4 regions of the Halomonas salsilacus genome follow, and region 1 is predicted to be linked to each of the others. Evidence: predicted binding sites of a transcription regulator. Region 1 holds the regulator's gene; each other region holds the start of a gene.

Region 1 (7,647 bases):
GCGGCGTGATCTGATTCCCACTCACCCAACCGGAGCTCCCATGCCCCACAACCTTCCGCTGCAAGACCCCCGCCTGGTGGACCGCCTGCGCCTCATCCGCCTGCTGGCCCTGGACGTCGACGGCGTCCTCACCGACGGCCAGCTCTTCTTCCAGGCCGACGGCACCGAGATCAAGGCATTCAACGTCCAGGACGGCCATGGCCTCAAACTGCTCAAGCGTGCCGGCATCGAGGTGGCGCTGATCACTGGCCGCGACTCGCCCACGGTGAGTCACCGCGCCGCGGCGCTGGGGATCCAGCACGTCTTCCAGGGCGTGGAGAAAAAGCTGCCGGTGCTCCGCGACCTCTGCACCCGCCTCGGCCTGGAGTTCGACCAGGTGTCCTACTGCGGCGACGACATGCCCGACGTGGGCGCCATCCGCCGCGCCGGCGTGGGCATCAGCGTGCCCAACGCCCCCGAGTACATCCGCCAGCACGCCGACTGGGTGACGGTCAGGAGCGGCGGCCAGGGTGCGGTCCGCGAGGTCTGCGACACCCTGCTCAAGGCCCAGGGCCACTGGGACGCGGTGCTCGACACCTACCTGCACGGGGCCGGCTGAGCCCATGACCCTGCCGCGGCCATCGTTTCGGGTCTGGCTGTTCCTGCTGCTGGTGGCGCTGGGCGGCGTGATGACGCTGCTCGACTCTCGCAGCGTCCGCGAGCCCGGCGCGGTGCCCCGGGACGCAGCCGGCGAACCCGACTTCTACCTGGAGGGCGCGCGGCTGACCCGCTTCGACGCCGAGGGGCGGGCCCACCAGCGCGTCGATACCCCCCGGCTGGTGCACACCCCCCATGACGACGTCACCCGCCTCGAGACCCCCAACGCCCGGCTCTTCGACAGCGCCGGCCGGATGTGGCTGGCAACGGCCGACAGCGGCGTGCTGGGCGCCGGCGGCAACCCGCTGACGCTCTCCGGCAGCGCCCGTCTTCACGCCCCCGAGGAGCGCTGGCAGCTCGACACGGAGGTGCTCCACTATGACGCCAACATCGGCCATGCCTGGAGCGACACCCCGGCCCTGCTCCAGCAGCCCCCCCAGCACATGCGCGGCGAGCGCTTCGACGCCTGGCTCCATGACAACCGCGCCCGGCTGACCGACAATGTGCGCGGCCACCATCCGCCCGAGACCCCAGAGGACCCCCAGCCATGAAGCGAACCTCCGCCCTGCTGCTCTGCCTGCTGCTGCCGCTGGTCGCCGCGCCGACCCTCGCCCAGAGCCGCGACGCCGAGGCCCCCATCGAGGTGGAGGCCGACCGGCTCGACCTGGACGACCGCGCCGGCTCCGCCGTCTACACCGGCGAGGTGGATATCCGCCAGGGCAGCATGCGCCTGACCGGCGACCGGGTGGAGATCCAGCGCAACGCCCAGGGCCAGCTCTCCCAGGCCATGGCCACCGGCGAGCGCGCCTACCTGGAGCAGCAGCCCGACCCCAGTGAACCGATGGTGCGCGGCTGGGGCCGCACCATCATCTACCACGTGGCCGAGCGCCGCATGGAGCTGATCGACCGCGCCGAGCTGCACCAGGGCGGCGACACCTTCGACGGCGGCTACCTGGAGTACTTCCTCGACCGCCGCGTGGTGCAGGCCCGCAGCGAGGGCGAGGGCGTCGAAGGACGCCAGCGCATCCGCATGACCCTCCAGCCCGAGCAGTAAGGCCGCCCATGAAGACCCTCCATGCCCGCCACCTGGCCAAGAGCTACAAGCGCCGCCGTGTGGTCAAGGACATCAACCTGGCCATCCGTCAGGGCAGTATCGTCGGCCTGCTGGGCCCCAACGGCGCCGGCAAGACCACCTCCTTCTACATGATCGTGGGGCTGGTGCGCGCCGACGCCGGCGAGGTCGCCATCGACGACCTGGACCTGTCGCGGGCCGCCATGCACGAACGCGCCCGGGCCGGCATCGGCTACCTGCCCCAGGAGGCGTCGATCTTTCGCAAGCTCTCCGTGGCCGACAACATCATGGCGATCCTCGAAACCCGAAAGGACCTCGACCGGGAGGGGCGCCGGGCGCGTCTCGAGCAGCTGCTCGAAGAGTTCCATGTGACCCACATCCGCGACAACCTCGGCATGAGCCTCTCCGGCGGCGAGCGACGGCGGGTGGAGATTGCCCGGGCCCTGGCAACGGAACCCGCCTTCATCCTGCTCGACGAGCCCTTCGCCGGGGTCGACCCCATCTCGGTGGGCGAGATCAAGGGCGTCATCCGCCAGCTCAAGGCCCGTGGCATCGGCGTGCTGATCACCGATCACAACGTCCGCGAGACCCTCGACATCTGCGACACCGCCTACATCGTCGGCGACGGCCAGATCATCGCCGAGGGGAACGCCGAGGCGATACTGGCCAACCAGCGGGTGCGCGATGTCTACCTGGGGCAAGATTTCCGCCTCTGACCACGTGCCTCTTGTCCACCGGCATCTTTCCTGCGGACCTTACGATCACAATCCTATGAAATGCCAGTCGTAATTTTATGACGGCATGCCAATTGCGGCTGGCACATAATTTGCAAATCAAGCACTTGCAAGCCCGCGGCACCCGGGCTAGGGTGAGGCTTCCGGCCACTTCCCGGCACACGAGGGCAGACCATCACGATGGCCATGAAAGCCTCCCTGCAGCTGCGCGTCGGCACCCAGCTGACCATGACCCCCCAACTCCAGCAGGCCATCGCCCTGCTGCAGCTCTCCACACTCGACCTGCGCCAGGAGATCCAGCAGGCGCTGGAGTCCAACCCCATGCTGGAGCTCGAGGAGGAGTTCGGCGAGCAGACGGTGAGCGAGACCCCGGAGGACGACTGGGCCAACGAGATCCCCGAGGAGCTCGTCACCGACAGCGACTGGTCGGATACCTACCAGGACCTGGCCGCCCCCACCGGCAGCAGCGAGGGTCTGGACTTCGAGCGCGAGGCGGCCCCCCAGAGCCTGCAGGGGCACCTGACCTGGCAGCTGGCGATGACCGACCTGGCCCCACGCGAGCGTCAGGTCGCCGAGAGCCTGATCGACGCCGTGGACGCCGCCGGCTACCTGGCCCAGCCCCTGGACGAGATCCGCGACGGCCTCAGGACCCAGGGGCTCGAGGGGCTGCGCAGCGCCGAGATCGAACAGGTGCTGCTGCGCCTGCAGCAGTTCGAACCCACCGGCGTCTTCGCCCGGGACCTGCGCGAGTGCCTGATGCTGCAGCTCGCCGCCCGGCCCGACGACACCCCGCTGCTGCCCCAGGCGCGGCGACTGGTTCGCCAGTTCCTCGAGGCCCTGGCCGGCGACGATCGACGTCTGCTCAAGCGCCGCCTGGGCCTGGACGACGACGCCCTGGACACGGCCATCGCCCTGGTACGCTCCCTGGACCCGCGCCCCGGAAGCGCCTATTCAAGCGTCGAGAATGACTATGTAATTCCCGACCTGGTGGCACGCCACGACAGCCGCGGGTGGCACGTGGAGCTCAACCAGGAGGCCCTGCCGCGGCTGCGCATCCAGCCCGACTATGCCTCGCTGATCCGCCGCGCCGACAAGAGCCAGGACAACCAGTTTCTCAAGGACCACCTGCTGGAGGCGCGCTGGCTGATAAAGAGCCTCTCCAGCCGCAACGATACCCTGCTGCGCGTCGGGCGCGAGATCATGGTCCGCCAGCTCGACTTCCTGGAACGCGGCGAGGAGGCGATGAGGCCGTTGATCCTGGCCGACATCGCAAAGGTCGTGGAGATGCACGAATCGACAATCTCCCGTGTCACCACCCAGAAATACATCCACACGCCCCGGGGCGTGTTCGAGCTGAAGTTTTTCTTCTCCAGCCAGGTGGGTGGCAACGGCGAGGGCGACGCCCACTCCAGCACTGCCATCCGCGCGCGCCTGCGCAAGCTGATCCAGGAGGAATCCCCGCGCAAGCCGCTCTCCGACAGCAAGCTGGTGACCCTGCTCGACGAGGCCGGCATCCAGGTGGCCAGGCGAACCGTGGCGAAGTACCGCGAAGCCATGGGCATCCCCTCCTCCAGCGAACGCAAGCGGCTGAGGTAGCCCAGGCGCACGGTGGCGCTTTCGATAGCCGGCCGCGAAGCCATGGGCATCCCCTCCGCCAGGGCGCACAAGCGGCTTCGATGACCTGCATCAGCCCCGCCGACGCGGCGGCGGGGCGAGGGGTATGCAAGGCAGGAAAAAGGGTTACAATCGATCCATCACCAACGAGCAAGGAGCGTGTCATGCAAGTCAACATCACCGGCCATCATGTGGAACTGACCGATGCCCTGCGTGGCTATGTGGACGAAAAACTGGCACGCGTGGAGCGCCACTACGACAACATCACCAACGTACAAGTGACCCTGTCCGTGGAGAAGGAGCGTCAACACGCCGCCTGCACCCTGCACGCCGCCGGTGCCGACCTGCACGCCGAGGCCCAGGATGGCGACATGTATGCCGCCATCGACGCCCTGGCCGACAAGCTCGACCGCCAGCTGGTCAAGCACAAGGAAAAGGCCCAGGCCCGCGCCCAGGGCGCCGGCGCTCGCTGAGCCTGTCATGTCACTGGAAACCATCCTGCCCCCGGAACGCACCTTGTTTGGTGTTCCCGGTGGCAGCAAGAAACGGGTGCTGGAGTTCTTCAGCACCTTCATCGCCCAGAATACGCCCAGCCTCGACAGCCAGGAGGTGTTCAGCCGGCTGATCGGGCGCGAGCGACTCGGCAGTACCGGCATCGGCCACGGGGTGGCCATCCCCCACGCCCGCAGCCCTCACTGCAAGACCCCTATCGCCGGCTTCCTGAAGCTGGCCGAACCGGTGGACTTCGACGCCATCGACGGCGAGCCAGTCGACCTGGTGTTCGTGCTGCTGGTGCCCGAGGAGGCCGACGACGCTCACCTGACCCTGCTCGCCCAGGTGGCCGGCGTCATGAACAACGCCGAGACCCGCAGCGGGCTGCGCAAGAGCGAAAGCCAGCGCGAGCTCCACGAACGACTCATCGAGGCGATCCGACGACAGGGGTAGATCCCCCCGCGGGCCGCCCGGCCAGATTGACGACCAGGAGACCCCCATGCAGCTCGTGATCATCAGCGGTCGTTCCGGCTCGGGCAAGTCGATCGCGCTGCAGGCCCTGGAAGACCTCGGCTACTACGCCATCGACAACCTGCCGGCCATGCTGCTCGGCTCGCTGGTCGACGAGCTCAAGGGTCCGGAATCGCCGCGCTCCTCCATTGCCGTCAGCATCGATGCCCGCAACCTGCCCCAGGCCCTGCAGCGCTTCCCCAGCCTGCTCGAGGAGGTGCGCGCCCGCGGCATCGACTGCCAGGTGATCTACCTGACCACCGATGCCCGCATCCTGCTGGAACGCTACTCGGAAACCCGCCGCCGACATCCGCTGACCCGGGACAGCCAGATGACCCTGGCCGAGGCGATCGACTCGGAGGAGCTTGCGCTCGCGGAGATTCGCGACCTGGCGGATCTGGTCATCGACACCTCGCGGCTCTCGGTCCACGAGCTGCGTGGCCGTATCGCCGACCAGGTGGCCCGCCACCGGCCCGACCAGCTCACCCTGACCTTCGAGTCCTTCGGCTTCAAGCGCGGGGTCCCGCTGGACGCCGACCTGGTGTTCGACGCCCGCTGCCTGCCCAATCCCTACTGGGATCCGCAGCTGCGCGCCAGCACGGGCCGCGACCCGGAGGTCATCGCCTTCCTGGAGAGCTATCCGCTGGTCGACGAGATGCGCCGCGACATCCATGCCTGGGTGGAGCGCTGGCTGCCCGCCTACCTGGCCAGCCACCGTAGCTACCTGACGGTGGCCATCGGTTGCACCGGCGGCCAGCACCGCTCGGTCTACCTGGCGGAGCGCTTGGCCGCCAGCCTGGCCAGCAACCACCCCCTGGTCCGGCTTCGCCACCGCGAACTGGGCATCCACGACTCCCTGCCCTCGCCGCCGGATCCGGCGGCTGCCGTCACACCTCATCAAGGACGTTGAGCGTGGCGCAACGCAAGCTGACCCTGACCAATCGGCGCGGCCTGCACGCCCGCGCCGCCACCAAGCTGGTGCAGTGCTGCCAGCCCTTCGAGGCCCGCATCAGCGTGGTCAACGGCTCCCTGGAGGGCGACGCGGCCAACATCATGTCGCTGCTGATGCTGGCTGCCCCCTGCGGCACCGAGCTCACCGTCAGCGCCGAGGGCGAGGACGCCGACGCGGCGCTCGATGCCGTCCAGGCGCTCTTCGAGGCCCGCTTCCACGAGGATGAGTGAGAGCGAGGCTCAGCTGCTGCCGGCCACCGTCATCTCGTCGATCAGCCAGCTGCCGGTATGGATGCTGCCGCGGGTGTCGGTATCGCTGCCCACGCCGGAAAGCCCCTTGAACATCGCCTCCAGGTTGCCGGCGATGGTGAACTCCTCCACCGGATGCTGGATCCTGCCGTCCTCCACCCAGAAGCCCGCCGCCCCGCGAGAATAATCCCCGGTCACGGCGTTGACCCCCTGCCCCATCAGCTCAGTGACCAGCACACCGCGCCCCATGCGCGCGAGCAGCTCATCGCAGGTGGCCAGCGGGGCGGTAAGCCTCAGGTTGCGGGCGCCGCCGGCGTTGGCGGTGCTCTGCATGCCCAGGCGCCGGGCGCTGTAGGCAGAGAGCATGTAGCTGGCCAGGCGGCCGTTCTCGATGAAGACGTTGTCGCGGGTCTGCACGCCGTCCCCGTCGAAGGGCGAGCTGGCCATGGCGCCCACCTCCATGGGCCGCTCCTGGAGGCTGAACCACTCGGGAAACAGCGACTCACCGAGCCGGTCGCAGAGGAAGGAGGACTGGCGATAGAGGGCACCGCCTGCGATGGCCCCCATCAGCGAGCCTACCAGGCCCGAGGCCAGGGTCGGGTCGAACAGCACCGGCATCCGCCCCGTCGCCGGGCGACCGGCGCCCAGGCGGCGCAGGGTGCGCTCGGCGGCGCTCTCGCCCACTCGCTCGGGCGCCAGCAGGTCGCGGGGGTGGCGCGCGCTGGTGTAGTCGTAGTCGCGTTGCATGCCAGTGTCGTCCTCGGCGATCAGCATGCAGGAGAGCGAGTGGCGGCTGCCGCGTTGGCTGCCAAGGAAGCCGTGGCTGTTGGCATAGACGCGCACGCCCTCGCCGCTGGAGAGAGAGGCGCCATCGGAGCTCATGATGCCCGGGCGACGGCGACCGGCGGACTCGCAGGCCAGCGCCAGCTCGATGGCCTGATCGGTGGTCAGGTCCCAGGGGTGGTGGACATCGAGGTCGGGCAGCTCTGTGGCCATCAGGTCGGCGTCGGCCAGGCCCGAGGCGGGGTCCTCGCCGGTGTGGCGAGCGATGGCGATGGCCTTCTCCACCACCGCCCGGATCGATGCCTCCCCGGCGTCGGTGGAAGAGGCGCTGCCCTTGCGCCTGCCCACGTAGACCGTCACGGCGATGCCCTGGTCCCGTGAGAGCTCCACCGTCTCCACCTCGCCCTCGCGCACGCTCACGCCAACGCCCTGGTCGACGCTGGCGCCCACCTCGCAGGCGTCGGCGCCGAGCCGACGGGCCAGTTCCATGGCCATCTGGGCGCGTGACTCCAGCAGGGTCTGCTGCGCGGCGGCATCGAATGCCTGTGTCATGGGTCTCTCCTCGTCTGCCGGCCCGCCGGGCCGGCTCTTCGTAATGTTGCGCTC
Region 2 (7,647 bases), on a different contig from region 1:
CGGCCGTCTCGTACCACCCGCAATCCCTCCTGCTCGGCCGTGGCCAGATACCCGTTCACCGTTTCGCGCTGGCGTGCATTGGCCAGCGGTCCCATGTCGGTCTGTTCTGCCAGCGGATTTCCCAGAACGAGGGCATCTATGCGCATTTCCAAAGCCGCATATAGAGAATCGGCAACCGCCTCGTGGACCAGCAACCGCGAGGTGGCTGAACAGATCTGCCCCGCATTGAAATAGATGCCTGCCATCACCCAATCGGCGGCCTGTTCTGGATCGGCATCCTCCATGACCAGGATCGGCGACTTGCCGCCCAATTCCAGTGAGACGCCGACCGTCCGCTCGGCGGCGGCGGCCATCACCGCTTCGCCCACCCGGTTGCTGCCGGTAAAGGAGACCTTGTCGATCCCGGCATGCCGGCTCAAGGGCGCCCCGATGCCTTCGCCATCGCCGTTCAACAGATTGAGGACACCGCTGGGCAGGCCGATCTCCAGGGCGATCTCGGCCAGCGCCTGCTCGGGCAGTGGGGTCACCTCGGACGGTTTCAGCACCGCGGTGCAGCCCGCCGCCAGCGCAGGCGCAAGCTTCCAGGCGCTGGTCACCAACGGGAAATTCCAGGGGGTGATCAGGCCGACGACGCCCACCGGGTCGTGGTAGCACCGCGCCTCGACGTTGGCCATCTCGACGGACACCGCTGCCCCCTGGCGTTCATCCAGACGCCGCGCCTGGTCGGCATAATAGCGGTAGCAGGCGATGGCATCGTCGAGGTCGATAGCGGCCTCAGCGAGTACCTTGCCGTTGTTGGTGGACGAGAGGCGAACCAGGGCCTCGCGTCGGCGAGTCAAGGCGGCGGCGAAACCCTCGAGATAGGTGGCTCGCTTGGCACCGCCGAGCGAGCGCCAGGCCGGCAGGGCGCGCTGTGCGGTTTTCACGGCGTCATCCACGTCCTGGGGCGCGCCGGCGGTCACCTCGGCGAGTACCTCCTCCCGGTAGGGGTTCATCACCGGCAGGTATCGGGCGCCTCGAGACCGCACCCACTGGTTGTCGATGAATTGCTGCTCGAGTCGATGCATGTGAACTCTCTCGTTGATCGGTGCGGGGGAGGCGTGCTTGCCTTCATGTCCGGCTGGGAGTGGCGTCGGGGGCTAGGTTGATATTGCTATGCCAGGGCCTGCTGCCAGGCGTCGGCATTGATCTCGATCAGGATGGGGCCATCCAGCGGTCGCCGCTGAAGGGCGAGGGCCAGGTCGGCGGGCGTTCCGACACGGGTGGCCAGGCAGCCGAATCCGGCAGCCACGGTGAGAAAGTCCGGGGCCTGGATATCCACGCCGAGTCGTTCGACACCCTCGGCGTCCATGAAGCGACGGATCTCCTCGTACCCGGCGTTGTGCCAGAGGAGGATCACCACCGGCAAGCGAGCCTCCACGGCGGTGGCAAGCTCGGATAGAGTGAACATGATGCCCCCATCGCCGACCAGGGCCACCACCGGCAGGTCGGGTCTTCCGAGTTGTGCGCCCATTGCCGCCGGCAACCCGTAACCGAGGGTCCCGTAGCCGGTAGAGGCATTGAAGTAGCGTCGGGGTTCGGGCTGAGTCACCAGGTGGTTGCCGGCGTAGACCGGCGCGGTGGAATCACCGACCAGGATCGCCTCTGGCAGCGCCTCACGCAGCACGCCGTAGAGGGGCACGAAGGGGGTGAAAGCGGGATCGCGGTGGAGGCCCAGCTCGGTCAGGACCTGCGATGTGCGTTCGGCGCCGCCCCTGGTGATGGGGTCTGGGAAATGCTCGAGCAGGCATGCCAGGCTGCGCCCGGCGTCACTCACCAGTCCCAGTGCCAGGGACTGGTTGCGCACCAGCTGCTGAGCATCGATGTCGATACGGATCAGTTTGCCGTTCAGGGTGAAGCCGTCATCGAACACGACGTCGTAGTCGGTCTCACCGAGCTCGGTGCCCACGGCGAGGATCACATCGGCCTCGGCTGCCAGCCGCCTCACGGTAGGCAGGGCGGCATTGGCGCCGAGATCGAGCGGGTGGTCGCGACCCAGTACTCCCTTGGCGTTGATCGTGGTCACCGTCGGGGCATCGAGGTGCTCGACGAGACTCCTGGCCAAGGTGGGTGCGTCCGCGCAACCGCCGCCCAGCAGCACCAGGGGACACTCGGCTTGGCGCAGCCATTCGGCGGCGAGCGATACTCCCTGAGGATCGGGGCTGGCCCGGAACAGGCGTGGCGGTGTGCTCGGCATCGGGGCCGCGACGGGGGCGGCGAACAGATCGATGGGAATCTCGATGTGCACGGGCCCCGGCCGCTCGCCGTGAAATACCGCAAAGGCACGCGCCAGTACCTCAGGCAGCGCGCTCGGGTCGAGAAGGGTATGGCTGAAGCGTGAGACCCCACTCATCAGCTGTTGCTGACTCGCCAGCTCGTGGAGCCGGCCCTGGCCGCGACCCAGGGTGTCTCGACGATTGACGCTCGAGATCACCAGCATGGGGATGGAGTCGGCCAGCGCCTGACCCATGGCGGTGGCGATGTTGGTCATGCCGGGGCCGGTGATGATCAGGCAGACGCCGGGCTTGCCGGTGGCCCGGGCATAGCCGTCGGCCATGAAACCGGCGCCCTGCTCGTGGCGCGGAGACACGTGCTGGATGCCGCTTCCGGTCAGGCCGCGATAGAGCTCCACGGTATGCACCCCGGGGATACCGAACACGCTGTCAACGCCATAGGTGTCGCGCAGCAGGTGCAGCAGCAGGTCGGCGCAGGTCATGCTCTGGGTTGCCATGGTGATACCTCAGAAGAAGAACGTATGGGCCATGAAGGTAATGATCGGCAGGGTGATGGCCGTGCGCAGCAGGAAGATGGCCGCCAGTTCCCAGAGCTTGAGCGGGATCTTCGACTTCATCAGCAGTGCCCCGATCTCCGACATGTAGATCAGTTGGGTCAGGGACAGGCAGGCGATCACGAATCGGGTCAGTTCACTCTCGATGTTGCTGGCCAGGACGGCGGGCAGGAACATATCGGCGAAACCCACCAGCGTCGCCGGGGCGGCGGCCTCTGCCTCGGGTACGCCCAGCAGTTCCAGCACGGGCACCATGGGGTAGGAAAGCCAGGTAAAGAGGGGAGTGAATTCGGCCAGGATCAGCGCCACGGTGCCAATGGCGAAGACCAGTGGCAGCAGTGCCAGGAAGATGTCGGCGACGTTGAAGAGTGCGATGCGCATCATCTCGCGGGGGCCGGGCGCCTTCTCGGCACGCCGTACTGCCTGCAGCAGGCTGTAGCGAAACAGGCCGATGTTCTCCGTGCGCTTTTCTGCCAACTGGCAGCCCACCGGTTCGTAGTAGGTGTCGGGTTTGCGCGACAGCGGGGGCAGCCTGGGCACGATGACGGCGGCGATCAGGCCGGCGACCACCACGGTGAGGTAGAATTGAACGAACATATGGTTCAGCTCAACGAAGCTGGTGATCAGCAGGGCGAAGGCGATGGAGACGACCGAGAAGTTGGTGGCGATCACCGAGGCTTCGCGACGGTTGTAGAAGCCCTTCTCGTACTGCTGGGTGGTGATCAGCACCCCGACCGTGCCGGACCCCATCCACGAGGCGGTGGCATCGATGGCGCTGCGGCCCGGTAGCCGGAAGATGATCCGAAAGGGCTTGCGTACCAGGCTGCCGATAAACTCCATGAAGCCGAATTCGACCAGAAAGGGGAGCAGCAGGGCGGCGAAGAAAAAGAAGGTGAGCAGGACGGGGGCCAAATCATTGAGCATCACGCCGCCGGTAAAGGGGGCGGTGACGAACTCGGGGCCGAACTGGAAGAAGGTCATCAGCGCAAAGGCGGCACCCAGAATGCGCATGCCGAACCAGACGGGGCCGACATGGAACATGTCGTGGATCACGCCCTTCTCCGCCCAGCCTGGTTTGGCGACCTTGACCAGCAGCGTTGCCGCAACAGACACACACAGCACGATCACCGCGATGGCAGGCAGGGCGTCGCCTAGCAGGGCTTTCAGGCCATCGGCCATCAGCCCCATGCCGATGTTGATGGTATCTCCGACCTTGAAGGGGACGAGGAACAGGCTCATCCCGATCAATGAGGGAATCAGGAACTTGAGCAGGTCCCGGCGCTTGAAGGTGCCGCCGGTGGCAGCGTCGCTGCCGGTGGATTCGAGAGAGGACATTATGGATAACCCCACGGATTGTTGTGAGTGGCATCGTGTCGTTGTCGAGCCCGGACAAAGGCTCGTGAAGAGTCGTGATGTGATTAGTCGCGGCGCTTGACGCCGGGTAGCACGCAGAGCATCTCGTAGAGCAGGGTGGCGCCCATCAACGCGGTGTTGCCGCTGGTGTCGTAGGGGGGCGAGACCTCGACCAGGTCACCGCCGATTATGTTAAGGCCCGCCGAGCCGCGCAGGATCTCGAGACCCTGGCTGGCGGTCAGGCCTCCCATTTCCACGGTGCCGGTGCCCGGTGCCACCGAGGGGTCCAGGCCATCGATGTCGAAGGAGATGTAGACCGGGATGTCGCCCATCTGCTCGCGCACTTCGACCATCAGCGGTTCGAGTGAGCGATACCAGCACTCCTCCGCGGTGACCACGCGGAAGCCCTGCTTGCGACACCAGTCGAAATCCTCGGCGGCGTAGCCGGTGCCGCGCAGGCCGATCTGAACCACCTTGCCATGGGCCAGCAGCCCCTCTTCCTGGGCTCGCCGGAAGGGGGTGCCGTGGGCGATGGGTTCCCCGAACATGTGATCGTTGACATCGGCATGGGCGTCGATGTGGATAAGCCCGACCGGGCCATGCTTCCTGGCGATGGCTCGCAGGATCGGCAGGGTGATGACATGGTCGCCCCCGAGAGTCAGCGGGGCGCAGTCATGTTGTAACACCTCATCGTAGAAGGCGGTGATGATGTCCACCGTCTTGGGAAGGTGGAAGGTGTTGATCGGCACATCGCCGATGTCGGCCACCTGCAGGCTGTCGAAGGGGGCGGCGCGGGTGGCCATGTTGTAGGGGCGCAGCATGCGCGATTCATCTCGGATCTGCCGGGGACCGAGGCGCGTACCGGGCCTGTTGGACGTGGCGATGTCCAGTGGGACGCCGATGAAGGCAGCATCCAGGCCCGCGGCACTCTCCTGGGTGGGAAGGCGCATCATGGTGGCGGGGCCACCGAAGCGCGGCATTTCATTGCCCCCCAGGGGCTGGTTGAAGGTGCTCATGGTCTCTCCTGCAGGTGACGGGTTGGTCATTTGAGATTAAGCAGGAATCGTGCCAGGTATCAGACTGTTGATTTTGCCAAGAATTGCGTTCGAGGTGATCCATTTCTGGATCACTCCCGGGATAATAATGATGCAGTTGTGTATCATTGATTCATCAATGAATCGCCGATACAGGCTCGACACCATGCATATCGACAGCCGGGTGCTGGAAACCATCGTACTTACCGCCAACGACCACTTTTTCATCGTCGATGGCACGGGCCGGGTACTGGATGTCAGTCCGGGTGCTGCCGCCGTCTACGGCATGTCGCGAGAGGCCCTAAAGGCCGCCACGGTGCAGGAACTGGAAGCGCAGGGGGTTCTCAAGCCATCGATCAGCCTCGAGGTGCTGCGAACCGGGCGGCCTGCTCAGCTGATGCAGGTGACCGGGACGGGTCGCCGGGTCATTGCCGAAGCTCACCCGGTCGAGGTCAATGGCCGTATAGAACGCATCGTGAGCCGGTCACGTGACCTCACTGACCTGCAGTTGCTGCAGGACGAGTATGCCCTCCTGCAGCGTCGTTTCAGCGAGCACCTGAAACGCAGCCATGTGGGACCCTCGGAAGATGGCGACCTGGAAGCGGATCTGGATACGCTGCAGGTGCGAAGCCGGGTGATGCGTGAGGTGGCGCTACTGCTGAAGCGGGTGGCGCCGGCGGACGCCACGGTATTGATGCTGGGCGAATCCGGGGTTGGCAAGACGGCTTTCGCGCGTCAGCTTCATCGCTGGAGCCGTCGCAGCGAGGGGCCCTTCGTCGAGGTCAACTGTGGGGCGATTCCTGACAACCTGTTCGAGTCGGAGATGTTCGGCTATCAGCCAGGGGCCTTCAGCGGCGCAGCGCGACAGGGCAAGGCGGGGCTGCTCGAACAGGCCGAGGGAGGCACGCTCTTTCTGGACGAGATCGGCGAACTGCCGATGACCATGCAGACCAAGCTGCTCAAGGTGATCCAGGATGGCACCTTGACTCGTCTGGGCGATACTCGATCACGCCGCGTGGATTTCAGGCTGGTGGTCGCCACCAACAAGGCGTTGGCCGAAAAGGTCGAAGAGGGAACCTTCCGGCTGGACCTCTACTACCGAGTCAACGTGATCCCCGTGACCCTTCCGCCGCTGCGCGACCGCCGCGAGGATATTCCGGGGCTGGTGGAGCAGTGCCTGGACGAGCTCAACTGCCGTTACGGGCGCAAGAAACTGCTGCACTCCAGTGTCTGGTCGGAGCTGATGAGCCGTGACTGGCCCGGCAACGTCCGGGAGCTGGAGAATTGGCTCGAGAGGGCCTGGCTCTCATCGGTCGGCGATCTGATCGATGCCCCGGCCTCGCATGCAGATCATCGGTTGGTGCAAGTGGAAGACGGTGAGGCCGACTGGTCGGAGTCCTCATCTTTCATGCTGGGACATCGGGAGACACTGCCCGACTATCTCGGCCGGGTCGAGCGGGGGGTGCTGGACGATCTTTGTCAAAGGATGTCCAGCACCTATGCCATCGCCGAACGACTCGGCATCAGCCAGCCGAGCGTGGTGCGCAAGCTTCGGCGACATGGCCTGGTCATCAATAAATCCAGTTAGACGAAGCCTGACCGCGGGGGCCAGCGGTCAGGCTCCGGGCGACGCGCCAAGGATACGTCATTTCGCCATCACTCCGGCATCTCGCCGGGCACCCGGTACCGGAGCGGTTCGGCCTGGCGTTCCTCGCGGGTCTTGGTCTCATCCTCGGTGGGTACGCCCCACAGGGTTTCCTGCCTGCCGTCCGGAAAGGTGTAGGTCGTGCAGCCGGCGAGCAGGGCGAGGGTCAGGCCGGCGGTGGGCTGCAGCAGGTATCGGGATCGAATCACGGGGCTTTCCTTGATGACATGCCTTCATGGCACAGGGCAGAAGAGGCCAGCCTGCTGGCTGGTCGTGGGTGGGTCAAGGGGCGCTGGCCTTATCCCGACCAGCCCGCCAGGATTGGCACGTAGACCACCAGCAGCAGCACCCCGATCAGCCCCAGCAGGTAGGGCACGATAGCGCGGGTGATGCGCTCCAGCGGCAGCTGGGTGACCGAGGAGGCCACGTAGAGGTTGATCGCCACCGGCGGGGTGATCATGCCGATGGCCAGCCCCATTACGATGATGATGCCGAAGTGGATCGGGTCGATGCCGAGCTGGGTCACCAGCGGCAGCAGCACCGGGGTGAGGATGATCAGGGCGCTGGCTGTCTCGATGAACACCCCTGTGAGCAGGATCACCGCCACCACCAGCAGCATGATCACCAGCGGGTCGGTGGAGAGCGACAGCACCGACTCGGCGATGGCGCCGGGCACTTGCCAGCTGGAGAGCGTCCAGCTCAGCACCGCCGAGGTGGCGATCACCAGCATGATCACCGAGGTGGTGATCGCCGAGCGGATGAGGATGCGGTAGACGTCGGCCAGGCCC
Region 3 (7,647 bases), on a different contig from region 1:
GACCCACGACGCCGTGATCGGCGTGCTGATGGAGCGCGTCGCCCGCCTGGAGCGACTGCCGGGCCACCCCGACTAGGGTGACACTGGCCTGGTTGACATGACCGGGCGCTCCACCCCTCAGTCCCCCCGCAGCCGGCCTCCCATCTCCTGGGCCAGATCCACGGCGTAGTGGTCGGTCATGCCACCGATGAAATCAAGCATGCGCCGATAGCTGTCGTAGAGCGACCAGGAGGGGCGCGGAGTGTTCTCGCCGATCAGCGCCAGCACCCGCTGGTGCTTGAAGGTCGAGTGACCGGTATGGTGGAGCTCGTGTGCGGCCCCGATAAAGGCCTCCAGCAGGATGCCCAGCGTGGTATAGGCACCAATTTCCAGCTTGGCCTTGCGCTCATTCTGGAAGATCCGCTCCCGGGCCAGCTGCTTGGCGGCCTTGACGCCCCAATCCAGGTCCGGATGGCAGAGCTCCAGCAGGTCCTGCCGCAGGCGCCCCCCCAGCAGCTCCGCCTCGTGCTGCACGAAGACCGCCCCCACGTCGTTTACCGCCCGCTCCATGGCCGCCCCTCGCAGGGCGGCGATGCGCCGCCGCTGGGAGACTCCGTGACGCTGCATGGCCGCGTAGTCCGCCGGTTCGCCGCCGGCGATCTGGATCAACACCTCGGCGACCTCCTCGAAGCGCAGGATACCCATCTCCAGGCCATCCTCCAGGTCGAGCAGCGCATAGCAGATGTCGTCGGCGGCCTCCACCAGCCAGGCCAGCGGGTGGCGACACCAGCGCCCCTGGCCCTGGGGTAGCAGCCCCAGCCGCGCGGCGACCTCGACCAGCAGCTCGCGCTCGCTCTGGTAGCAGCCGAACTTGCCGGCCGCCCCGCCGTGCTCCACCGTCCAGGGGTACTTGAGCAGGGTGCCCAGGGTCGCCGTGGTCAGGCGCATGCCGCCGCGAAACTGGTTGTATTCGACCTGGGTGACGATGCGAAAGCCCTGGGCGTTGCCCTCGTAGGTGAGCAGGTCCTTTCGCTCGAGTTCTGACAAGCCCTCGAGCAGGCCGCTGCCGTTAGCGCGGGCGAACCAGTCGCGAATGGCGTACTCGCCGGCATGGCCGAAGGGCGGATTGCCGATATCGTGGCCCAGGCAGGCCGCCTGGACGATCACTCCCATATCGGCCGGGGTGATCCATCCGGGCAGACGGCCGCTGAGCCGCTCGCCGACGATCATGCCCAGCGATCGGCCCACGCAGCCCACCTCCAGGGAGTGGGTCAGGCGGGTATGGATATGGTCGTTTTCGGTCAACGGATGCACCTGGGTCTTGCGTCCCAGGCGCCGGAAGGAACCGGCGAAGACGATGCGGTCGTGGTCCTTGTGGAAGGGACTGCGGCCGATCTCGTCGCGGCCGCCACCGGGGCGCTCATCGCGCCGGTCGTGCAGGCGACTCGGATCCAGCAGCCGCTCCCAGCTCATCTGCGTCATGGGCGATCTCTCCTTGAGAGGCCCATTCTGGCAGCCGCCGCCGCCGCCGCCCAGCCCTGGCGCGCGGGAACGCCGGCCGAAGGCTGTACCTCTCGAGGTGTCGCCGTCGACAGGCCTGAGGGGGTCAGTCCCCGTCGGCCAGCGCCGGCAGCAATGTCTTCAATTTACGCGACAGGGTATTGCGACCCCAGCCGAGCAGCTCGGCGGCCTCGCCCTTGCGCCCGCCGGTGTGGCGCAGCGCGGTCTCGATGAGGATGCGCTCGAAGTCCGGCACGGCCTCCTCCAGCAGGTGGGTGTGCCCCGCGGCCAGGGCGCGGTCGGCCCAGTCGCGAAAGGCCGCCCGCCAGTCGCCGCTGGGCGCAAAGCCCCCGTCGCTGCCGCGCAGCTCCGGCGGCAGGTCCTCCACCAGGATCTCGCGACCGGAGGCCATCACCGTCAGCCAGCGACAGGTGTTCTCCAGCTGTCGCACGTTGCCCGGCCAGGGCAGGCGGGTCAGGTGGGTCTCGGCCTCGGGGGTCAGCACCTTGATGTCGGTGGAGAGCTCCTTGGCCGCCTCGGCCAGGAAGTGGCGGGCCAGTTGGGGGATGTCCTCGCGCCGCTCGGCCAGCTTCGGCAGATGCACGCGGATCACGTTGAGGCGGTGGAAGAGGTCCTCGCGGAAGCGCCCGTCATCCACCAGGTTCTCGAGGTTCTGGTGGGTGGCGGCGATGATGCGCACATCCACCTTCACCGGCGTATGGCCACCGACCCGGTAGAACTCGCCGTCGGCTAGCACCCGCAGCAGGCGGGTCTGGGTCTCGGCAGGCATGTCGCCGATCTCGTCCAGGAACAGGGTGCCGCCATCGGCCTGCTCGAAGCGCCCCTGGCGCTGGGCGGCCGCACCGGTGAAGGCGCCCTTCTCGTGGCCAAACAGCTCCGACTCGATCAGGTCCTTGGGGATCGCCGCCATGTTCAGCGCGATGAAGGGCTTGCCGGCCCGCGGGCTGTGCTGGTGGAGGGCCCGGGCCACCCGCTCCTTGCCGGTACCCGACTCGCCGTTGATCAGCACCGTGATGTGCGAGTGCGACAGCCGACCGATGGCGCGAAACACCTCCTGCATGGCCGGGGCCTCGCCGATGATCTCGGCGCCCAGCCCCTCGGGCACGCTCACGGGACGCTGGCGCTCCCTGGCGTGGGCCACGGCGCGCCGCACCAGCGCCAGCGCCTCGTCCACGTCGAAGGGCTTGGGCAGGTACTCGAAGGCGCCACCCTGGTAGGAGGCCACCGCACTGTCCAGGTCGGAGTGGGCGGTCATCACGATCACCGGCAGGTCGGGATGGGCCTCGCGCACCCGGGCCATCAGGTCCAGGCCATCGATTCCCGGCATGCGGATATCGGTAACCAGCACATCGGGCGGGGTGTCGAGCAAGCGCTGCAGGGCCGTGTCGGCGCGCTCGATGCACTCCACGTCGAGATCGGGTTGGGCGAGGGCACGTTCGAGCACCCAGCGGATGGCGCGGTCGTCATCGACGACCACCACGCGTGCAGCGTCAGTCATGGCGCTTCTCCAGGGGAATCAGCAGTCGGAATTCGGTCTGTCCGGGCACGGAATCACATTCGATCAGGCCCTGGTGCTGGTGCAGGATCGCCTGGGCGATGGAGAGCCCCAGGCCACTGCCTTCGGCGCGACCCGAAACCATGGGATAGAAGAGCGTCTCGCGCAGCGCCTCGGGCACTCCCGGGCCGTTGTCGATAACCGCCACCTCGCACACCAGGCGGTGACGCTCCGCCCCCAGGGTGAACTGACGCCGCGCCCGGGTGCGCAGCACCAGCCGAGGCCCGGGTGTGCCCGCCTCGGTCATCGCCTCCACGGCGTTGCGCGCCACGTTGAGCAGCGCCTGGATCATCTGCGCCTCGTCGCCGGCGAGATCGGGCAGGCTGGGGTCATAGTCGCGTTCGACCCGCACCTCGGGGTGCTCGACAATCAGCAGCGAGCGCACCCGCTCCAGCACCTTGTGGATATTGAGCGGCTCGTGGCGGGTCATGCGGTTGGGGCCCAGCATGGAGTCCACCAGGTCGCGCAGCCGGTCCACCTCCTCGACGATGATCCGTGTGAACTCCTTGAGGTTCGGATCGTCGAGGTCGCGCTCCAGCAGTTGGGCCGCCCCGCGGATGCCACCGAGGGGATTTTTCACCTCATGGGCCAGGCCGCGAGTCAGCACCTTGATGGTCTCCTGACGGGTCATCAGCGCCTCCTCCCGGGAGATGCGCATCAACCGGTCGCGGGGCTCGATCTCCAGCAGCAACTCCTCCCGGGAGAGCGGCGTGACCGTGTAGTCCACGGTAAGTGTCTCACCGCCCAGCAGGGTCAGGCGCGCTTCGCGCTGGGTGAAGGGGTGGCACTCGTCCCGCGCCTTGCCCAGGACCTCACCGAGCCCATCATCGCTCTCCATCAGGGCGCACAGCGCCCCACACTTCACCCGGCTGAGGCTGATCGCCAGCAGCGCCTCGGCGGCAGGGTTCATCCATTGCAGCCTCAGCTCGCCGTCCAGCAGGACCACGGCGGTAGAGAGGTGCTCCATCAAGCGTTGGTACATCGAGTCGGCCATGTCGGATCCTGGGGGAAGACACCAAGCGGATGCAAGAAGCGCGCCAGATTCGCGAGCTCCCACACCAAGGGCCCGCGCTGTCGCGTCACAGCGCTAACGCACCAAAATAAGGCATAACGAGAAAGCCTGCACGTCGCGACGGCCAATCCTGGTGCGCCCGTCGCCCCACGAAGGCTCAGCGGCCGGAGCCGCGTTCCTCACGACGGCGCAGCGGGGGATCTTCTGCGGGCAGCCGGCGAACCCTTTCGTCTCCGCGACGCAGCGGCGACGGCGCCTCGACGGGTGGAGGCACCGGTTTCACGGGCCAGTGAGGCCGATCACCCCCGTGGTAGGGGCGACAGGGCCTCGGGCTTCCGTCCGGACACCACGGCCAGGGCGCCCAGCGCGGGGGCAGCTAATTGGCGGGGCGGTTAACCCTGGCTCGGTGCACGTAGATGGTCACCGGTGAGCTGCGGTGGCGAACGGCACCGCTGCCGTCGAGAAGCTCGGCCTGCAGCACATGCTCGCCGGGATTCATGTTGGCCACCATGAAGGCCGTGGTATGCATCGCCGTCTGGCTCACCTGGCCATCCACTAGCAGGCGTACCCGATGGTCCTCGCGCAGGTCGGGCTCGATGCCCAGCTCCACCGACACGTTGCCCGCCGACCCCACCGGGAAGGCCTGCTCATGGCCGGGCGAGAGGATGCGGAAGCCGTCATAGGGCATGAAGGGCTGCCCGGGGGAGCCCGTCGCGGCGGCCGCACCGCTGCCCTCGAGGCGCGGCGCCGGCTGGCCGGTGCGCACCTCACCGCTGGAGGGCACCACGGTCAGTGGCGCGAGTTCCACCTGCTCGCCGCCCCGGTCCGGATTGTCGGTGAAGACCACGTTGCCCTGGGCGTCGGTGGTGCGATAGATCGTCTGGGCCTGGGCGGCCAGGCTGAATGACAGCCCCACCACCAGTGCCATCACGGCCTTGTTCATGGATACCCCCTGCGCGCCGCCTTCCCGGCGGTCTGTGGATGGAGTCGCACATTGCGTCTGCGGCGCACGACTCCCGTCGTTGGTGCTCCCTTGGATAGTGAACAAGATAAAGGGGTTCCGCCATGGCGGAACCCCTTTTCGATCAACGCCGCAGCGTCGGTGCCCGGCCAGGTCGCTTGGCGCCTGGCCGATGCCGTCATCGGCCGTTAGCCGTTAGCAGCTGTAGTACATGTCGAATTCAATGGGGTGAGTGGTCATGCGGATGCGTTCCACGTCTTCCATCTTCAGTTCGATGTAGGCATCGATCATGTCATCGGTGAACACGCCACCCTCGGTCAGGAAGGCGCGGTCCTGGTCCAGCGCCTCCAGGGCCTGGTCGAGGCTGTGGGCCACGGTCGGCACGGCCTTGCCTTCTTCCGGCGGCAAGTCATAGAGGTTCTTGTCCATGGCGTCGCCGGGGTGGATCTTGTTCTTGATGCCGTCGATACCGGCCATCAACATCGCTGCGAAGCACAGGTAGGGGTTGGCGGTCGGGTCCGGGAAGCGGAGCTCCACGCGCTTGCCCTTGGGGCTGGCGGTGTAGGGGATACGGATGGAGGCGGAGCGGTTGCGGGCGCTGTAGGCCAGCATCACCGGCGCCTCGAAGCCAGGCACCAGACGCTTGTAGGAGTTGGTGGAAGCGTTGGCGAAGGCGTTCAGGGCCCGGGCATGCTTGATGATGCCGCCGATGTAGTAGATCGCCATCTCGGAGAGACCGGCGTACTCGTCACCCGCGAACTGGTTGTTGCCCTCCTTCCAGAACGACTGGTGCACGTGCATCCCGCTGCCGTTGTCGCCGACCAGCGGCTTGGGCATGAAGGTGGCGGTCTTGCCGTAGGCGTGAGCCACGTTGTGGATCACGTACTTCATCTCCTGGACCTCGTCGGCCTTCTTGACCAGGGTATTGAACTTGATCCCGATCTCATTCTGGCCAGCGTTGGCCACCTCATGGTGGTGCACCTCCACGGTCTGGCCGATCGCCTCCAAGGTGTTGCACATGGCGCCGCGGATGTCGTGGAAGCTGTCCACCGGGGGCACCGGGAAGTAGCCGCCCTTGACGCGCGGACGGTGGGCCAGGTTGCCGCCCTCGATGGCGCGGTCGGTGGACCAGGCACCCTCTTCCGAGGAGATCTTGTACATGGAGCCCTCGATATCGGACTTCCAGTGCACCTCGTCGAAGATGAAGAATTCGGGCTCCGGGCCGAAGAAGGCGGTATCGCCCAGGCCGGTGGACTGCAGGTAGGCCTCGGCGCGCTTGGCGATGGAGCGCGGATCACGCTCGTAGCCCTGCATGGTGGCCGGCTCGATGATGTCGCAGCGCAGCACCAGGGTGGAGTCCTCGGTGAAGGGATCGAGGAAGGCGGTGCCGTCTTCCGGACGCAGGATCATGTCGGACTCGTTGATGCCCTTCCAGCCGGAGATGGAAGAGCCATCGAACATCTGGCCGTTCTCGAAAAACTCCTCGTCCACGTCACGGGCCGGAATGGTGACATGCTGTTCCTTACCACGGGTATCGGTGAAGCGCAGATCGACCCACTTCACGTCATGTTCTTCAATCAGGGCGAGAGTCTTGGCAGACATGGTGTCCTCCGGGGTTGAGCTTGGTTCGAAACCTTGGATAGTGCGAATTCGGGGTAGTGCGAAATCAAGGTACTGCGACGTTGTAGCATGCCGCGGACCACCTGCCCACGGCTGCCGGTATTCTTTCCGGCGCTGCCTAATACATTGCACGCGCCATGCCAACACTGCACCCCGATGCGGCAAAAAACAAACAACCAACTGGTTTAACTGTATAAAACGGGAGCATTCGGCGCACCAGCCTGAATCAGCGACGCCCTTATGGCACGCTCCGCCAGCGTATCGCCCCAGCAAATGCACCATATGGGTGCACAAAGCCTCGCCAATGCACTCCGAAAGCGCGCATGACGTTGCTCATACCCGGCAAAGGGCAGTCGACGGGCAAAACCACCCAATGCCTAACCAGAAAAACCGCGCCACAACCCTTTGATACGCACACTGACCAACGACTACACTCGCTTACGACGCCTTTAGGCACCGGCAGCGAACCCTGGCAGCCGGTCCGTGCCCCCATGGTGCGGCCCCATTCTGGAGTTCGCATGAGCGATTTCACCGGCTGCATTTTCATCGACGCCCGCAGCGCCGGCTCCCGCCTGCCGCGGCAGTTGGCCGTGGTCGCACCGCTGGCAAGTACCGACGCTACCCCCTTCGCCCTGCGGATCATTGACGATACTGGTGACCCCCGCTTGCCTCGCATCGCCCAGCATTTCGGAGCGCGCCTGCTCGGCGTCTCACCCGCCCCCCTGGGGCAACGCATCAACGACGCCATCGCCCGCAGCAGCGGCGAGGTACTGGTCTTTCCCAGTATCGGCAATGCCACCAGCGCCGAGGCGCTGGAGCAACTGGCCACCGAGGTTGCCAAGGGGAGGTTCGATGCCGCCCTGATGCCTACCCTGCACCGCGGCTCGTTGCAGCGCCTGCTGGCTTGGATCAGACGGCTGCCCCATGGCGAAGGCCTGTGTCTGTCTCGCACCTGGTTCGAGCGCATCGGGGGCTGCGACGCCGCCCTGGACGACGCCG
Region 4 (7,647 bases), on a different contig from region 1:
CTTTTCGGTGATCCACTACCGGGAAGTCGACCCGACTCTGGGCGACTGGGCGCACATCCGCGCGCTGGCCGAAGGGCGCGACCTGGCGGTGGACCTGGTGCTCAACCACGTCTCCCGGGAGTCGCTGTGGTTCGTCGACTACCTCTCCGGCAGCCAGCCGGGGCGCGACTACTTCATCGAGATGGACCCGGAGACCGACCTCACCGCTGTGGTGCGTCCGCGCAGCTCGCCGCTGCTGGTGCCGGTGCCCACCCGCCGCGGCACCCGCCACCTCTGGGCGACCTTCTCCGAGGACCAGATCGACCTGAACTTCGTCAACCCGGATGTGCTGCTGGAGTTCATCGGCATCCTGCTCTTCTACCTGTCCCAGGGCGCCCGGGTGGTGCGTTTGGACGCCATCGCCTACCTGTGGAAACAGGTCGGCACCCCCTGCATCCACCTGCCCCAGACCCATGAGGTGGTCCGCCTGCTGCGCGCCGTGGTCGACCACGTGGCACCGGGCACCCTGCTGCTCACCGAGACCAATGTGCCCCACCACGAGAACCTCAGCTACTTTGGCTTGGAACGTCTTTCAGACGGGGACCCGAATCGTCTCCCCACTCTCCCCGACGAGGCGCACCTGGTCTATCAGTTCTCGCTGCCGCCGCTGTTGCTGCACACTCTGACCGGCGGCGACGCCACCCTTCTGGCCAGCTGGCTCAGGAGCCTGCCGGTGCTGCCGCCGGGCTGCAGCTACCTCAACTTCACCGCCAGCCACGACGGCATCGGCGTGCGCCCGCTGGAGGGCTGGCTGCCCGCCCACGAGATCGAGGCACTGCTGGAACTGATGCACCGCTTCGGCGGCTTCGTCAGCATGCGCCGGCGCCCCGACGGAGAGGACACCCCCTACGAGATCAACATCACCTGGTTCGACGCCATGCAGGGCACTCGCCGAGGCCCCGACCCCTGGCAGATCGAGCGCTTCCTGTGCAGCCAGCACCTGATGCTGGCCCTGCAGGGCATCCCGGCCCTCTACCTGCACTGCCTGACCGCGACTCCCAACGACCTGGAGGGGGTGGAGCGCAGCGGCCGGCTGCGCTCCATCAACCGCCGCCGCTGGCAGCTGAGTAACCTCGACGAACTGCTCGACAGCCGCCACACCCCCACCCGGGAGGCGTTCCTCGCGCTCAGGCGACGCCTGGCCATCCGCCGCGCCGAGCCCTGCTTCCACCCCGACGCCCCCCAGCGGGTGCTGACTTCGCCGCCGACGCTGCTGGTGCTCGAGCGCGGCCCGCTGGCCTGCGGACGGCGCCTGCTGGCGATCCATAACGTCAGCGACGCGCGCCAGCCGCTGGGGGTAGCGGCGCTCGACGAGGGGAACTGGTTCGACCTGCTGGAGGACGCGCCCTGGGCGGGCGAGGAGAGCTTGGCGCCCTACCGCACGCTATGGCTGGTGCAGCAGCCCTGAGCCCTCTACCGCGCTACACCTCCCCGGCGTTGTCGGCCTCGACGGCGTCGTGGAGGCGCGTCAACAGGTCGGGGATGGCCGAGCGCACGCGGTTCCAGCTGGGAATGAAGGGGCGCTCGCCGGGGTTGTCGAGGAAGGCGTTGCCCGCCTCCAGCAGGTTAGCGGCGAACAGCTCCACGGCGCGCTCCTCGGCGTGGCGGTCCAGGGCGAGGCCGTTCATCACCGCGTCGTGGTGGTAGGCCTCAATCAGGTCCAGTGCCAGGCGGTAGTAGGTGGCCTTGAGGGTGCGAAAGCCCTCGCCGCTGAAAGTCACCCCCTGGGTGGCCAGCTTGCGGTAGAGCGCCTTGGCGATGTCCAGGCTCATGCGGTTGAGCCCGGCGGACGCGTCCTCCTCGGAGACAGGCTGGTGCTTATGGTCGTAGACATCGGCCAGGTCCACCTGGCAGAGCCGCTTGGTGGAGTGGTTGCGGTGCACCTCGGAGAGCACGCCGATCTCCAGGCCCCAGTCGGCGGGGATGCGGATGCCGTCGAGCACCTCGGCGCGCATGGCAAACTCCCCGGAGAGGGGATAGCGGTAGCTGTCCAGGTACTCGAGGTAGGGCAGCGGCCCGTGCATCTGCTTGAGCGCCCGCAGGAGCGGCGTGACCATCAGCCGCGACACCCGGCCGTTGAGCTTGCCCTCGGCGATGCGCGGGTAGTAGCCCTTGCAGAACTCGTAGTTGAAGTGGGGGTGGGCCACCGGATAGAAGAGCCGCGCCAGCATGCCCCGGTCGTAGGTGAGGATGTCGCAGTCGTGCAGCCCCACCACCGCCCCGCGGGCCGCGGCCTGCACGAAGCCGGCGCAAAACCAGACGTTGCGCCCCTTGCCGGGCTCCCGCGGGGAGAGGTCCTGGCCCTCAAGCTCGGCATCCAGCGCACGCAGCCGCGGCCCGTCGTTCCACAGGATGCGGTGACGCTGGGGCAGGCGCGAGAAGAACTGGCGGGCATGCAGGAACTGGGCGCGGTCGGCCCGGTCGAGCCCGATCACCACCTCAGCCAGGTAGGGCACCTCGGCCAACGCCTCGACGATATGCGAAAGCGCCGGCCCCTCGAGCTCCGTGTAGAGCGAGGGCAGGATCAGGCTCATGGGCCGACGACGGCCGAACTCGCAGAGCTCCGCCTCCAGGGCCGCCACCGGCCGGCGGGTCAGGTTGTGAAAGTCGGTGATGATGCCGTTCTGGTGGAAGTCGCTCATGCCACGGCCTCCTTCTGAGAGTCACCCCGCGAACGAAGCCCCGCCGGCATCACCCGGCGGTCGGCTCGCCCCCACCAGTAGGCCACCCCCTCGGCCCAGCCGGTGGGTCCCGTGGCCTCGCTGCGGTAGAGCGCCGGCTGGGCGGGCTCCACCGCGAGGCCGTGGCAGCCGCGGATCACCACCGCCTGGTCCACCGCCTCCAGCATGGCGATGTCGTTGGGGCCGTCGCCCAGCGCCAGGGTGAGCGGCCGGCGGCCGCGCAGCGCCTCACAGCGGGAGATCAGCCAGTTCACCGCACTGCCCTTGTGGGAGGTGCCGGTGGCGTGCCAGAAGCGCCCGCCGCGCACCAGCTGCAGGCCGTCGCCGGTGAGCCCCTCGCGGAAGCCCTCGAGACGCGCCTCGTCGTCCTCCCAGATCAGCGGTTCGCTGCCCTCGCGCATGCGCGCCAGTCGAGCCTCGGGCTCGGAAAGGCCGGTGAAATCCACGAGCTCATCGAGGGCCATCTCGCTCATGGTGGTGAAGCGCACCCCGAGGCGCTCGCGCCATACCGTGAGGCGCTTGCGCACGAAGCCGATGTCCACGCCCAGGGTGCGAATCGCCAGGCCGTCGGGGCCGAGGCGGTCGATGCGCGCGTGGCACCAGGCCGGCGGCAGGCCCGCCACGGCGCCGTTCTCGGCGATGAAGGGGGTGTCGGTCAGGCCCAGCTCATGGCGCAGCGGCAAGATCTCGCTGCGGGTCTTGCTGGTCACCGGGATCACCGGCACGCCCAGCTGCCTGAGACGGGTCAGCCAGGGCCCGGCAGGACTCCAGTCGTAGCTGTGGTGGTCGAGCAGCGAGCCGTCCAGGTCGGTGAACAACAGCCGCGGCGTCAGGGCGGCATCGAGGCCGGTATCCGGCGCCTTTTCAGATAAAGTTCCAGGTGAATCGGTCATGGCAGCTCCCGGGCAGACAGTCAGGTCTCTCTTGCCCAAGCCCTTGCACAGGGCGTGCCAGACCGCACGGATGGCGGCTTACGGCGCCAAAGGGACCGTTTTGCACCATGCAAGTGCATCGCCATGCACCGCGAAAACGCAGGCGCCCCACGGCGGGAGGCCGCGGGGCGCCTGAAACAGCGAGTCGACGTCGTGCGTCAGAAGCGGTAGCGCACGCCGACGCTGGCCGCGTCGAAGGTGGTGTCGGACTTGTCGAGATACCGCATGTAGTCTGCGCCCACCGCCAGGTTGGGGGCCACATCGAACTCGGCGCCGGCCCCGTAGGAGAAGCCGCTCTCGCGGTCGATGTCGTAGTCCACCTCGGTGAAGCCGGCCAGGCCGTAGAGGCGAAACTCCGGGGCCACCGGCAGGATGCCCTTGGCGTAGGCGCCGATCAAGTAGTCCAGCTCGACGGGACCGTCGGAACCGCCACCGGCCAGGTGGCCCTCCACGGCGAAGTAGTCGTTGAACTTCATGCCGCCGTTGAGGCGCAGGCCGACGCTGTCGCGGTCCGGCCGGTTGTCCCGGTCGAGGTTCCAGAAGGTGGCATCACCGCCAATGTAGGGCTGGGGATAGAAGGTCTGCTGGGCCTGTGCGCTGGTGACCGCACCGGCGGCAAACAGGGCGGCAGTCGCAGCGACGAGAATGAAGCGTTTCATGGCGTCCTCCTTATTAAAGAACACTGTTTTATAACGCCTCCAGTCTGGTCCCGCCGCCCGAAAGGTTCAAGGCGAGAATGTGCAAATGCACGCCAAGCCGAGTCGCCGAGTGACGACGCTGCGACCATCGGAGGCTTCGCCCCTTGAGCATCAGGCCCGCTTCGACAGCCCCAGGAACAGGATCCCCGCCAGCACGATGGCACCGCCCGCCAGTTGCACCGGCGAGAGCGTCTGGCCCAGCACCAGGTAACCCAGTATCAGCGCCGCCACCGGCTCCATGTTCATGGCCGGGGCGTTGCGCGCCATGTCCAGGCGCGGCACGCAGATGAACAGCGTCGAGAAGGCCACCGCATAGCACAGCGCCAGCAGGACGAGCCCCGCCCAGCCGGGCAGCGACTGGGGTAGGGCCATGCCGCCCGGCACCAGCCCCAGGCCGCCGGCGATGATCATGGCCACCAGCACGGTGAGCATGGTCAGCAGGCTGCGCAGGGTGCTGCCCAGTGCGGCGAGACGATGCTCGGTGATCCACAGGGCGCCGGCGAATGCCGTGGCGGCGGCCAGGCCGAACGCTACTCCGGCCGGCCAGCCCGGCCCCATGGCCTCGGGGTCGTTCAGCCAGGCCGGCACGTCGAGCACCACCACCAGGCCCACCAGGATGACACCCATGACCAGCGCCGCACGGGCAGTGGGCCGCGAGCCCCCCAGCGCCCAGGAGAGCAGCGCCAGCTGGATCGGCAGGGTGTTCATCAGCAGCAGCGCCACCACCACCGGGATGCGCGCCACCGCCGAATAGAGGCACAGGCTCTGCACTGCTACCAGCAGTCCCACCGTAAGCTGCCAGCGGCCGGTTCCGGCGGGCATACGCAGCGACTTGCGCTGGAAGACCACCAGCGCCGCCAGCGCCAGGGTGGCCACCCCGGAGCGCAGTACGATCGCCAGAAGCAGGCCCGCACCCGCATCGAAGGCGACTCGGGCGGACACGTGGTTGGCGGCAAACAGGGTGGCGAGGCCACACATCAGCGCCAGGGCCAGCGGCCGTGGGAAGGGAGCAGGCGCCGTGAATTCGGCGGAAGGGGTCGACATGTCATGTCTTCCGTGCAGAGTGTAGGGTTAGATGCAGCGCAGCATGATGGCCGTCGATCGGTCGAGGAGACGACCGACGGCGGCCTCATGTTAGACTAAAGTCAACATGTTATCCCTCAAGGGGCGTCGATGAACGATCCGGTGCTGGTGATCAACTGCGGTTCCTCCTCCATCAAATATGCGCTGGTGCCGGCAACGGCCGATCAGCCGCGCCTGACGGGCCTGGTCGAACGGCTGGGCAGCGGCGATGCCCGCCTGAAGGGCGTCGACGGCAGCGGGGATGCCTTCACCCGCCCCCTGGGTGGCGCCGGCCATGTCCAGGCTCTCGAGGCGATTCTTGAGGGGCTCGAGGGACGGCAGCCCTTCGCCGTGGGGCACCGCATCGTGCATGGCGGCGAGCGCTTCACGCGTGCCACGCGGATCGACGACGAGGTGGTGGCCGCCATCGAGCAGACCGCCGCCCTGGCCCCGCTGCACAACCCGGCCAACCTGCTGGGCGTCGCCGCTACTCGATCACTGTTTCCGGATCTGCCCCAGGTGGCGGTCTTCGACACCGCCTTCCACCAGAGCCTGCCGCCGCGGGCCTACCGCTACGCCCTGCCCGAGGCGCTCTACCGCGACCACGGCATCCGCCGCTACGGCTTCCACGGCACCAGCCATGCCTGCGTGAGTGCCCGCGCCAACGCCCTTAGCGGCCTGCCGGGCGGCGGCTGGCTGACCGCCCACCTGGGCAACGGCTGTTCCATCACCGCCGTCTGGCAGGGCAAGAGCCTCGATACCAGCATGGGCCTGACCCCACTGGAGGGCCTGGCGATGGGCACCCGCAGCGGCGACGTCGACCCCGGCCTGCACGTCCATCTGGTGCGCCAGCTGGGCTGGTCGATCGAGGAGATCGACCGCGTGCTCAACCGCGAGAGCGGCCTCTTGGGCCTCTCCGGCCTCACCAACGACATGCGCGAACTGGAGGCCGCCGCCGCGGAGGGCCACGCCGGCGCCGCCCTGGCCATCGAGGTGTTCTGCTACCGTATCGCCAAGTCTCTGGCTGCACTCTCCTGCGCCCTGCCCCGCCTGGACGGCATCCTCTTCACCGGCGGCATCGGCGAGAACTCGCCGCGAGTGCGACAGCAGGTGATCGATCTGCTGCCCCATTTCGGCCTCGCGCTGAATCCCGAGGCCAACCTCGCCACGGTCCGCGGCCGCGAGGGCCGCATTGACACCCTGACCCCGAACCGGCCCGCTCTGTGGGTGATCCCCACCGACGAAGAGGGCCGCATCGCCGACGAGACCCGCCAGCTGTTGGGAGACACCCCCCGATGACACCGCGCCCCGCTCCCCAGGCCATCCTGCTCGTGCCCACCGGCGAGGGGGCCGGCCTCACCTCGGCCTGCCTCGGCCTGATTCAGGCGCTGGACACTATCGGCCTCAAGGCCGGCTTCCTCAAGCCGCTGCGCCAGGACGAGCTCAACGGCCCGGGACCGGATCGCTCCTGCGCCTTGGTCAACAGCACCCTGGGGCTGCGCCCCCCCGCGCCGATCGCCCAGGCCGAGATGGAGCGACTGCTGCGCCAGGATCGCCTCGACGTGCTGATGGAGCAGGTGGTGGGACTCCAGGAAATCGCCCTGGAGGCCTTCCGCGACGGGGCGCCCGATCTGCTGGTGATGGAGGGCCTGGTACCGACGCGCCACGCCAGCTACGCCGCCCAGGTGAATGCCCAGCTGGCCGATGCGCTCAATGCGCGGATCATCCTGGTGGGCAGCGGCGACCTGGCCGAGCCTCAGGCGCTGGCCGAACAGCTCGACATGCATGCCCGCGCCTTCGGCGGGGTCAGCTCGGCCCGCACCCTGGGCTGTATCCTCATGCGCATGCACAACATGCCCGGCGGCGAGGACCCCAGCGGCCTGGCTCCCGGCACTGCCGCCCCGGCCCTGGAGGAGGCGCTGCTCGCCGAGCTGCGTCTCCACTCCCCCGCACTGGCCACCGAGCGCTTCCACCTGATCGGCATGGTGCCCTTCGCCCCCGCCCTCTCCGCCCCGCGGGTGCTGGACGTGGCCCGCTCCCTGAAAGCCATCTTCCTCAACGAGGGAGAGCCCGAGCGACGGGTGCTCGCTACCAGCCTGTGCGCGCGCAGCGCCGCCAATGCACTGCACATCTTCAAGCCCGGCACCCTGGTGGTGGCCTCCGGGGACCGAGACGACGTAGTGCTGGCCTCGGCGCTGGCCACCATGAACGGCGTGCCCCTGGCCGGCATACTGC

Evidence for each region. Region 1 encodes sigma-54, which starts transcription at its own class of promoters, with help from an activator protein. Its sites were predicted from a motif close to TGGCACNNNNNTTGCTNT; they were not measured.
Region 2: speB (agmatinase) is a predicted target of sigma-54. The motif match lies at 5,234-5,251, and genes of this name have one in related genera.
Region 3: glnA (glutamate--ammonia ligase) is a predicted target of sigma-54. The motif match lies at 6,774-6,791, and genes of this name have one in related genera.
Region 4: ACR80S_RS15395 (HAD-IIB family hydrolase) is a predicted target of sigma-54. The motif match lies at 3,656-3,673, and genes of this name have one in related genera.

Annotation. Positions count from the first base shown of each region.
Region 1 is NZ_JBPKAQ010000004.1:155,446-163,092, reverse strand. Features, by position in the region: gene ACR80S_RS07880 (KpsF/GutQ family sugar-phosphate isomerase) at 1-14, shown strand, start outside; gene ACR80S_RS07875 (KdsC family phosphatase) at 41-598, shown strand; gene lptC (LPS export ABC transporter periplasmic protein LptC) at 603-1,187, shown strand; gene lptA (lipopolysaccharide transport periplasmic protein LptA) at 1,184-1,690, shown strand; gene lptB (LPS export ABC transporter ATP-binding protein) at 1,699-2,424, shown strand; gene ACR80S_RS07855 (RNA polymerase factor sigma-54) at 2,623-4,038, shown strand; gene hpf (ribosome hibernation-promoting factor, HPF/YfiA family) at 4,221-4,529, shown strand; gene ACR80S_RS07845 (PTS sugar transporter subunit IIA) at 4,537-5,001, shown strand; gene rapZ (RNase adapter RapZ) at 5,048-5,968, shown strand; gene ACR80S_RS07835 (HPr family phosphocarrier protein) at 5,971-6,240, shown strand; gene pmbA (metalloprotease PmbA) at 6,250-7,593, opposite strand.
Region 2 is NZ_JBPKAQ010000013.1:11,100-18,746, reverse strand. Features, by position in the region: gene ACR80S_RS15840 (aldehyde dehydrogenase family protein) at 1-1,067, opposite strand, end outside; gene ACR80S_RS15835 (5-guanidino-2-oxopentanoate decarboxylase) at 1,154-2,770, opposite strand; gene ACR80S_RS15830 (YjiH family protein) at 2,780-4,162, opposite strand; gene speB (agmatinase) at 4,246-5,196, opposite strand; gene ACR80S_RS15820 (sigma-54 interaction domain-containing protein) at 5,354-6,802, shown strand; gene ACR80S_RS15815 (hypothetical protein) at 6,871-7,068, opposite strand; gene ACR80S_RS15810 (TRAP transporter large permease) at 7,158-7,647, opposite strand, start outside.
Region 3 is NZ_JBPKAQ010000011.1:40,578-48,224, forward strand. Features, by position in the region: gene ACR80S_RS14825 (nuclease-related domain-containing protein) at 1-76, shown strand, start outside; gene ACR80S_RS14830 (deoxyguanosinetriphosphate triphosphohydrolase) at 118-1,461, opposite strand; gene glnG (nitrogen regulation protein NR(I)) at 1,586-2,998, opposite strand; gene glnL (nitrogen regulation protein NR(II)) at 2,991-4,037, opposite strand; gene ACR80S_RS14845 (DUF4124 domain-containing protein) at 4,444-5,010, opposite strand; gene glnA (glutamate--ammonia ligase) at 5,224-6,630, opposite strand; gene ACR80S_RS14855 (hypothetical protein) at 7,167-7,647, shown strand, end outside.
Region 4 is NZ_JBPKAQ010000012.1:35,427-43,073, reverse strand. Features, by position in the region: gene ACR80S_RS15405 (sugar phosphorylase) at 1-1,447, shown strand, start outside; gene ACR80S_RS15400 (glycosyltransferase family protein) at 1,461-2,681, opposite strand; gene ACR80S_RS15395 (HAD-IIB family hydrolase) at 2,678-3,613, opposite strand; gene ACR80S_RS15390 (porin family protein) at 3,811-4,311, opposite strand; gene ACR80S_RS15385 (EamA family transporter) at 4,462-5,394, opposite strand; gene ACR80S_RS15380 (acetate/propionate family kinase) at 5,524-6,711, shown strand; gene pta (phosphate acetyltransferase) at 6,708-7,647, shown strand, end outside.